Regions from separate parts of the Streptomyces sp. NPDC127117 genome, predicted to be linked through region 4. Evidence: riboswitches for the same ligand, from Rfam matches in the RefSeq annotation. Region 4 holds a riboswitch; each other region holds the start of a gene.
What was found. A riboswitch is a leader RNA that binds a small molecule or an ion and turns the genes downstream of it on or off. The one in region 4 is predicted to bind cobalamin.

Region 1 (2,182 bases), on a different contig from region 4:
CGGCTTCCCTCCGCAGGCAGCCCACGGCTCTCGCGGTCCATGGGAAGCGCTGCCCATCGGGCATTTCGGCGATCTGGACTACGAACCGCGCGACCACGGCGCAGGGTCGAACGTGCCGGGAGGTCTTCGACGGCGTCCTCGGCGACCGGCCCCACCGAGTGGACCGCCGCCGGGACGATGTGGAGGTGACCCCGGCCGACCTGTTGTCGGTGCGCCGGATCAGCGGGCCGCCGACCCCCGGGGGTGTGCGCACCAACGTCTCCGTCGCGCTGCGCTGGTTCGCCGCCCGGCTGCGCGGGCAGGGCGCGGTGGCGCTGGACGGCTGATGGCGGACGCGGCCATCGCCGAGATGCCCGGGTGCTTCCCGAGTGTCCTTTGTCACTTTCCGAATCCTGGACGGTTCTCGTCCCCACTGAGTGACGGCCCGTAGTCTGACGGAGCAGCTGGTTCGCCCTGTCAGCCAGGCAGGGAGTCGTAAGAGGGAACCCGGTGGGAATCCGGGACTGCCCCGCAGCGGTGAGCGGGAACGACCGCCGTCATACGCACTGGGTCCGAGGTACCGGACCTGGGAAGCGACGGCCATTAGGTGTCCTCCGAGAAGAGGGCGTGCCCGCGAGTCCGAAGACCTGCCAACTGCCCGTGTGCGGACCACTCCGCGCGCGGACACCCCGGTGACCTCGAGGGCGGGTCGGCGTACATACCAGACGGGACGACCGCGCCTTTGCCGCGCGGGATCATCACCTCTGGTTGGCCATTCCTTCGCGCTCTCGTCCCGTCTCCGGGGCCCAGGGATTCATCTCGCGAAGGAGATCTCCGTGACCAGCAAGTCCGCAGCCGCGGCAGCACGGGCCACCGTGTACGGCTACCCCCGCCAGGGCCAGAACCGGGAACTGAAGAAGGCGATCGAGGGCTACTGGAAGGGCCGCGTCACCGCCGATGCCCTCCGGGACACCGCCGCCGACCTCCGTCGGAGCAACTGGCGGCAGCTCGCCGACGCGGGCGTCGACGAGGTGCCCACCGGCGACTTCTCGTACTACGACCATGTCCTCGACACCACTGTCCTGGTGGGCGCGATCCCCGAGCGGCACCGCGCAGCCGTCGAGGCCGACGCGCTCGACGGCTACTTCGCCATGGCGCGCGGCACCCAGGAGGTGGCACCCCTGGAGATGACCAAGTGGTTCGACACCAACTATCACTATCTGGTGCCGGAGTTGGGCCCGGAAACGGTGTTCACCGCGAACTCCGCCAAGCAGGTCGCCGAACTTGAGGAGGCGCTCGCACTCGGTCTCACCGCCCGGCCGGTCCTGGTCGGCCCCGTCACCTACCTCCTGCTCGCCAAGCCCGCTCCCGGCGTGCCCGCGGACTTCGACCCGCTCACCCTCCTGGACCGGCTGCTCCCGGTGTACGCCGAGGTGCTCGCCGATCTGCGCGCGGCCGGCGCCGAATGGGTACAGCTCGACGAGCCCGCTCTGGTGCAGGACCGAACCCCGGCCGAACTGAACGCCACCACCCGCGCCTACCGCGACCTCGGCGGCCTCACCGACCGGCCCAAGCTGCTGGTCGCCTCCTACTTCGACCGTCTCGGCGACGCCCTGCCGGTGCTCGCCAAGGCCCCGGTCGACGGCCTCGCCCTGGACTTCACCGAGGCCGCGGCCGCCAACCTGGACGCGCTGGCCACCGTCGGCGGACTCCCCGGCAAGCGGCTGGTCGCCGGAGTCGTCAACGGCCGCAACATCTGGATCAACGACCTGTCGAAGTCCCTGTCCACCCTCGGCACCCTGCTCGGGCTCGCCGACCGGGTCGACGTGGCAGCCTCCTGTTCCCTGCTCCACGTCCCTCTGGACGCGTCCGCCGAGCGGGATGTCGCGCCGCAGATCCGGCGCTGGCTGGCCTTCGCCAAGCAGAAGACCGCCGAGATCGTCACCCTCGCCAAGGGCCTCGCCCAGGGCACCGACGCCATCACCGCCGAACTCGCCGCCAACCGCGCCGACCTGGCCTCCCGTGCGGGCTCGCCGATCACCCGCCATCCTGCCGTGCGGGCCCGCACCGAGGCCGTGACGGACGCAGACGCCCACCGCTCCCAGCCGTACACCGAGCGGGCCGTGGCCCAGCGTGCCCATCTCGGGCTGCCGCTGCTGCCCACGACGACCATCGGCTCGTTCCCGCAGACCGGCGAGCTGCG
Region 2 (2,182 bases), on a different contig from region 4:
ATCGCGCTCGGCACCTACCTGGGCGGCTGGCGCATCATCCGCACCATGGGCAGCGGCCTCACCGACCTCAAGCCGCCGCAGGGCTTCGCCGCCCAGACCAGCGCCGCGACGGTCATCCTGGCCTCCTCGCACCTCGGCTTCTCCCTCTCCACCACCCAGTCCTGCTCCGGCGCCGTGATGGGCGCGGGCCTCGGCCGGCAGGGCGGTGTGGTCCGCTGGTCCACCGCCACCCGGATGTTCGTCGCCTGGGGTCTGACCCTGCCGGCCGCCGGACTGGTCGGCGCGGGCGCGGAGCTCCTCACCAAGCAGGGCACCTGGGGTGTCGTCGTCGTCGCGGCGCTGCTGGTCGCGGGCTCCGGTGCGATCTGGCTGGTGTCGCGCCGCAAGCCGGTCGGCCACGACGATGTCGCGCCCCAGGACGGCGGGGTCGAGCCCGCGGGCGTCGTCACCGCGGCCATCGCCGCCGTCAGCCCGCCGCCCACCATGGCCGCGGCGCCGGCCCAGAACCTCACGACCACCATTCCGGCCCCGGCCGGAACCACCCAGGACCCGGCGCGACCCGCCACCGTCTGAGCCGGCCGACAGGCCGGCCGTCTAAGGAATCAGCATGAACATCGACTGGGCAGCCCTCGGCTCCGTATTCGGCGTCTCCCTCGTTGTCACCGTCGCGCTGGTGGGCCTCTTCACCCTGGGCATCGTCGGCCTCTCCAAGCAGCCGGAACCGGCGGCGCAGGGCGGCTCCGGCGGCTCGCTGCTGCTGGCCCGCGCCGGCGCGTACGTCTGCTTCGGGCTGTGCGCGGCGGCCGTCGCGTACGGGATCTATCTGATCGTCGCCTGAGAGCGACCCACAATCAGCGACCCACAATCAGGGGGCGGTCCGAGCCGCTCCCGCGCACGCTCCTCCGTCGGGCCGGACACCACAGGTGTCCGGCCCGATGTGGGTATCAGCACACTGCGCCGTCGCAGGTCAACGGCAGGTTGACGGGCGTTCGCGGGGCGTGGTGGACTGCCGGAGCCAATTACGGCGACAGCAGAGGAAGCCGGTGCGAATCCGGCGCGGTCCCGCCACTGTCACCGGGGAGCGGTCCCCCAACACCGGAAGTCACGGCTCGCGCGAGCGGGCTGGAAGGCCGGGGGAACCGCGGATCCGGAAGCCAGGAGACTCTCGTCGCCGGTCACGTCGAACCAGGGCGCGGACCCTGAGTGAGGACATATCGCCATGCCTGGCTGCCGTGCGTCCGCTGTTTCGGCGCTCTCGACGAGAGCCGCCTGTACGAAGGTCCGCCGAGGCGCGACGGCCGGCTGAACCGTGCGAGCCGACCGCATCTTCGCGTACGGCGCCACGGCCGGTCTGATCGGCGATCTGCTGCTCGGTGACCCCCGCAGGGGGCACCCGGTCGCCGCCTTCGGGCGGGCCGCGGCGGGCGTCGAGCGCCGGCTGTGGCGCGATCACCGCGGCTGGGGCGCGCTGCACACCCTGGTCTGCGCCGGAGGCGCCGCGGGCGGTGCCGCGCTGATCGGCCGTGCCGTGCGTCGCAGCCCCGCCGCCTCCGTGGCACTGACCGCCGCCGCCACCTGGTCCGTCGTCGGCGGCACGTCCCTGGGGCGTGAGGCGCGGGCCATCGGCGGCGCCCTGGCCGCCGGTGACATCGACCTGGCCCGCGAGCGGCTGCCGCATCTGTGCGGCCGCGACCCGCACTCCCTGGACGGGCCGCAGATCGCCCGCGCCGTGGTGGAGTCCGTGGCGGAGAACACCTCGGACGCCGTGGTCGGCGCGCTGGTGTGGGGTGCGCTGGCCGGGGTTCCCGGGCTGGCCGGATTCCGGGCCGCCAACACCCTGGACGCCATGGTCGGGCACCGCTCGCCCCGGCATCTGCGCTACGGCTGGGCCTCGGCCCGCCTCGACGACCTCGCCGGCTGGCCCGGCGCCCGGCTCACGGCCCTGCTGGCCGTCGCCGCCGGGGGGCGGCCGCGGGGAGCGGTCCACGCCTGGCGGGCCGATGCCGCCAAGCACCCGAGCCCCAACGCGGGCCCGGTGGAGGCGTCGTTCGCGGGCGCACTCGGCGTACGGCTCGGCGGAACCCTCGCGTACGGCGGCCGGATCGAGCACCGCCCGGTGCTCAACGGGGAGACGGGCCGGGCCGTGGAGACCGCGGACATCGAGCGCGCGGTGCGGCTGTCG
Region 3 (2,182 bases), on a different contig from region 4:
CCTGGAGCACCGCGCCCGACAGTGCCAGCCCGGCGCCGACGACGGCCCCGAGCAGCACCCTGGGCAGCCGTACCTCCCACACGATCGTCGGGAACGCACCGGAGCGTTCACCGCCCAGGACCGTCCTCAATACCTCGCCCGGCGGAATCCGTACCGGGCCGAGCACCAGACCGGCCACCGCCGCCGCGAGCAGCAGCACCGTGAGGGCGCCGATCACGACGGGGGTCGAGCGGAGGACGGACTCCGGGCCGGTGCGGGCGGACCCCGCGCTCACGGAGTGCCGGGGTGCAGCTGCCCGGCCAGGTCCTGTACGGCGTCGGCGACCCGGACACCGAGCACGGCCGAGGACAGCGGGAGTACCGCGAACTTCTCGTTCTTGATCGCCGGCACGTCCGCGAGTGCCGGGTCGTTCAGCAGCCGCTTCTTCTTGGCCTCGACCGTGGTGCCTCCGTAGTCGTAGATCACGACCACCTCGGGCTTGCGCTTGATGACCTGTTCCCAGGACACGTCGCCGAAGGTGGCGTCGAGGTCCGCGAAGACGTTCCGGCCCCCGGCGAGCCGGACGATCTCGTTGCCGACGCCCTTGCCGCCCGCCGTGAACGCGGAGCTTTCCCCGGAGTCGTACACGAACACCGAGGGATGTGCGGAGCCCTTGAGCGCCGTCTCGACCTTCGTGATCTTCTGTCGTTCCTCGGCGATCAGCTTCTTGCCGCGCTCCGGTACGCCGAAGACCCTGGCGACTTGGGTGATCTCGGTGGCGAGCTGATCGATGCCGACCTTGCCCTTGGTGCAGTTCTCGATGTTCAGCCGGGTGTTGATGCCGTCCTTCTGGAGCCCCGCCCGGTCCTGGCCCTTGGCCTTGTCGAAGGCGCTGCTGTACCCGCCGTAGACGAAGTCGGGGTTGGCGCCGAGAAGCACCTCCTTGGAGGGGTACTCCTTCGCGAGCACCTTGGTCTTTTCGTACGCGGACCGGTACTCCGGCAGGATGCTGTCGTCCAGGTAGGCGGTCCCGGCAAGCCGGTCCTGGAGCCCGAGGGCCAGCATGATCTCGGTGACGTGCTGGTTCATGGTGACGACCCGCTCCGGCGGGGCGTCGAAGGTCGTCCTCGTACCGCAGTTGGTGACGGTGTAGGGGAAACCGTCGGCGGCCGGTGCGGCCTCTGCCCTGCCCTCGCCGTCGGTTCCGCAGCCGGTGAGCGGCAGCAGAAGCAGTGGTATGAGCGCGAGGGGTACACGGCGTATCGGGGGCATGGCCGAGCCTTTCCGGGGGATGTCCTCGTCCCCTGGGTCGTACGAGAAGGCGGCGCGGCCAGTATCTGGCTTCCGGGCTGTCGCAGCCCGGTCACAGTGGCGGGACCGTACCGGATTCACACCGGTTTCCTGACGCGCGTCGCCTGAGTTTTCGGAACTCATTCTGTCAGACCGCTTATTCCGGCAGGCCATGCCCCGTGCGCTGCCGGCCTTCGGCGGCCCCGGACGCCGATGTCCGCGACGACGACCCGCGCCGCGGACGGGGTGCTGCCCGGACCCGCAGGCTCGCCCGTTGTTCCCGCGGCCGAAGTGAAGCCGCGGGTGTGGGTCAGCTTTCGACTTCGGTTTTGTCGCCGCCCCAGAGGGTGTGGAAGGTGCCGTCGCGGTCGGTGCGGTGGTAGGTGTGTGCGCCGAAGTAGTCGCGCTGGCCTTGGGTGAGGGCGGCGGGGAGGCGCTCGGCGCGCAGGGAGTCGTAGTAGGCGAGGGTGGCGGCGAAGGCGGGGGTGGGGACGCCCTGGGCAGTGGCGGTGGCGATCACGGTGCGCCAGTCGTTCTGCGCGGCGGCGATCTCTTCGGCGAAGCTCTTGTCGGAGAGGAGGCTCGGCATCCGGGGCTGAGCCTCGTAGGCGCTGGTGATCCTGTCGAGGAACGCGGCCCGGATGATGCATCCGCCGCGCCAGATCGCGGCGACCTTCCCGAGGTCGATGTCCCAGTCGTATTGCTCGCTGCCGGCCGCGATCTCGTGGAAGCCCTGGGTATAGGCGACGATCTTCGAGGCATACAGTGCCTGCTCGACCTGGTCGGCGAATGCCGCCGCCTCGTCCTCACCGAGCTTGCGGGCGGTCGGTCCGGCGAGGTGGCGTGAGGCATCACGGAGGGCGGCGTGCCCGGAGACGGAGCGGGCGAAGACGGCCTCGGCGATGCCGGAGAC
Region 4 (2,182 bases):
TGCGGGCCGCCGCGGCCGGCGGGGGCAGGATGCGGACGCTGCCGGGGCTGCGGGCCGCGCTTCCGGACCGGGAGATCGTGCCCGGTGAGCTGCTCGACCTGGCGGGGCGCAGGCTGCGGGCGATCTGGACGCCGGGGCATACGCCCGGGCATGTCTGCCTGCACCTGGAGGAGGAGCACCCGGGCAATCTGCCGGGGCGGGGACGGCTCTTCTCGGGGGACCATCTGCTGCCGGGGATCAGCCCGCACATCGGGCTGTACGAGGACCCGGACGACGCCACGGTCACCGACCCCCTCGGCGACTACCTCGACTCGCTGGAGCGGATCGGCAGGCTCGGGGCCGCCGAGGTGCTGCCCGCCCATCAGTACGCCTTCACCGATGCGGCGGGGCGCGTACGGGAGCTTCTCGGGCACCACGAGGAGCGGCTGACCGGGCTGCTCGGGCTGCTGGCGGAGCCACTGACGCCGTGGGAGCTGGCCGAGCGGATGGAGTGGAACCGGCCGTGGGAGCAGATCCCGCACGGCTCCCGGAACATAGCCGTCTCGGAGGCGGAGGCGCATCTGCGGCGGCTGGTGAAGCTCGGGCGCGCGGAGGCGGTGCCGGGGAGCGAGCCGGTGACGTACGTCGCGGTGTGAGTGGCAGGTGACGTACGTCGCGGTGTCAGTGACGAGTGGCATACGTCGCGGTGTCAGTGACAGGTGACCTACGTCGCGGTGTGAGGTGGCAGGTGATCTACGTCGCGGTGTCAGTGACGAGTGGCATGCGTCGCGGTGTGCGTGCCGTATGTCGCGGTGTGCGTGGTGGCGGGGTGTGTGGTGGCGGGGTGTGTGGTGGCGCGTACGTGAGTGGTGGCGCGTACCTCCCGGTGTGACCGGGGGCGCTTCTCCCGGCCCGGAACTCGGCCGGCGCCGCCCGGTAGAGTGTGCGGGTCGTCATCATGCCCGTTCAGGGGGAAGCCGGTGCGAATCCGGCACTGACCACGCAGCCGTGAACCGTCTTCGCAGGCGGTGAGTCGGAATGCCCTGTCCGCGGTCGTGACCGGCTCGCACCACCGGATCCCCCGGTGGTCGGCACCGTCGAGGTATACGGAGCCGGAGCCTGGTGCCTGAGCGTGCCTGTGCCCGGTTCACCCCGCAGGAGAGGCCCCGCCCGCCATGACCGTACGTCGCAGCGCAGCAACGCTCGCCGCCACCGCCGCCGTGCTCTGCGCGGCCGCTGCGCCGGTCGCGGTGGCAGCGCCGTCCCCGTCGCCCTCGCCGTCCGTCGCGCTGCCGTCCGGGCTGTACGGCACGAAGGACCCCACCTACGACGGTGTGTGGCGGCAGTCACTGGCCTTCCTCGCCCAACGGCTCGAAGGGGTCACCCCGGCCGCGAAGTCGGTGGACTGGCTGATCGGCCAGCAGTGCGCCGACGGCTCCTACGCCGCGTACCGGCCCGATGCCGCCAAGCCGTGCGACGCCAAGACGGTGCGGGACACCAATGCCACCGCGGCCGCCGCCCAGGCGCTGGTCGAGGTCGGCGGGCACCGCGAGACCGTGAACAACTCGGTGCGCTGGCTGAAGTCCGTACAGAACGAGGACGGCGGCTGGGGCTACACCGCGGGCGCGCCCAGTGACGCCAACTCCACCTCCCTGGTGATCGGCGCCCTCGCCCGTCAGGGGCAGCGGCTCGCCGACATCACGACCCCCGGCGGCAAGACCCCCTACGACCCGCTGCTCGCCCTCGCCATCCCATGCGGCGGCAAGGACGGCGGCGCCTTCGCCTACCAGCCCGACAAGAAGGGCGGGCTCGCCGCGAACGCGGACGCCACCGCGGCCGCCGTGCTCGGCACGATGGGCAAGGCCCTGGCCGTCGGGAACAACGCCGCGGGCAAGGCGCCCACCTGCCGGCCCGGTTCCGGACTCACTCCCGAGCAGGCCGCCCAGAACGGCGCCCACTACCTCACCGGCGCCCTCGCCGGCACCGGTCACCTGAACCTGGCGCCGATGCCCGGTGCCACCGACACCACCCCGCAGCCCGACTTCGGCAACACCGCGGACGCGGTCGTCGCGCTCTCCGCGTCCGGCCACCAGGACAAGGCGGCCTCAGCCGTCGACTGGCTGAAGAAGAACTCCACGGAGTGGGCCGGACAGAACGGCCCCGCCGCCTACGCCCAGCTGATCCTGGCCGCCCACGCGACCGG

Region 1: linked by a shared signal. The riboswitch ahead of metE (5-methyltetrahydropteroyltriglutamate--homocysteine S-methyltransferase) and the one ahead of ACFVH0_RS04650 (prenyltransferase/squalene oxidase repeat-containing protein) in region 4 are both predicted to bind cobalamin.
Region 2: linked by a shared signal. The riboswitch ahead of ACFVH0_RS23010 (cobalamin biosynthesis protein) and the one ahead of ACFVH0_RS04650 (prenyltransferase/squalene oxidase repeat-containing protein) in region 4 are both predicted to bind cobalamin.
Region 3: linked by a shared signal. The riboswitch ahead of ACFVH0_RS25020 (ABC transporter substrate-binding protein) and the one ahead of ACFVH0_RS04650 (prenyltransferase/squalene oxidase repeat-containing protein) in region 4 are both predicted to bind cobalamin.

The regions. Positions count from the first base shown of each region.
Region 1 is NZ_JBHXTM010000030.1:22,869-25,050, reverse strand. Features, by position in the region: partial or broken gene ACFVH0_RS24995 (malate synthase A) at 114-352, shown strand; cobalamin riboswitch at 428-649, shown strand; gene metE (5-methyltetrahydropteroyltriglutamate--homocysteine S-methyltransferase) at 816-2,182, shown strand, end outside.
Region 2 is NZ_JBHXTM010000026.1:61,634-63,815, reverse strand. Features, by position in the region: gene ACFVH0_RS23020 (anion permease) at 1-573, shown strand, start outside; gene ACFVH0_RS23015 (hypothetical protein) at 608-838, shown strand; cobalamin riboswitch at 1,033-1,165, shown strand; gene ACFVH0_RS23010 (cobalamin biosynthesis protein) at 1,310-2,182, shown strand, end outside.
Region 3 is NZ_JBHXTM010000030.1:28,332-30,513, forward strand. Features, by position in the region: gene ACFVH0_RS25015 (FecCD family ABC transporter permease) at 1-274, opposite strand, end outside; gene ACFVH0_RS25020 (ABC transporter substrate-binding protein) at 271-1,251, opposite strand; cobalamin riboswitch at 1,290-1,413, opposite strand; gene gndA (NADP-dependent phosphogluconate dehydrogenase) at 1,580-2,182, opposite strand, start outside.
Region 4 is NZ_JBHXTM010000003.1:251,310-253,491, reverse strand. Features, by position in the region: gene ACFVH0_RS04655 (MBL fold metallo-hydrolase) at 1-635, shown strand, start outside; cobalamin riboswitch at 910-1,045, shown strand; gene ACFVH0_RS04650 (prenyltransferase/squalene oxidase repeat-containing protein) at 1,155-2,182, shown strand, end outside.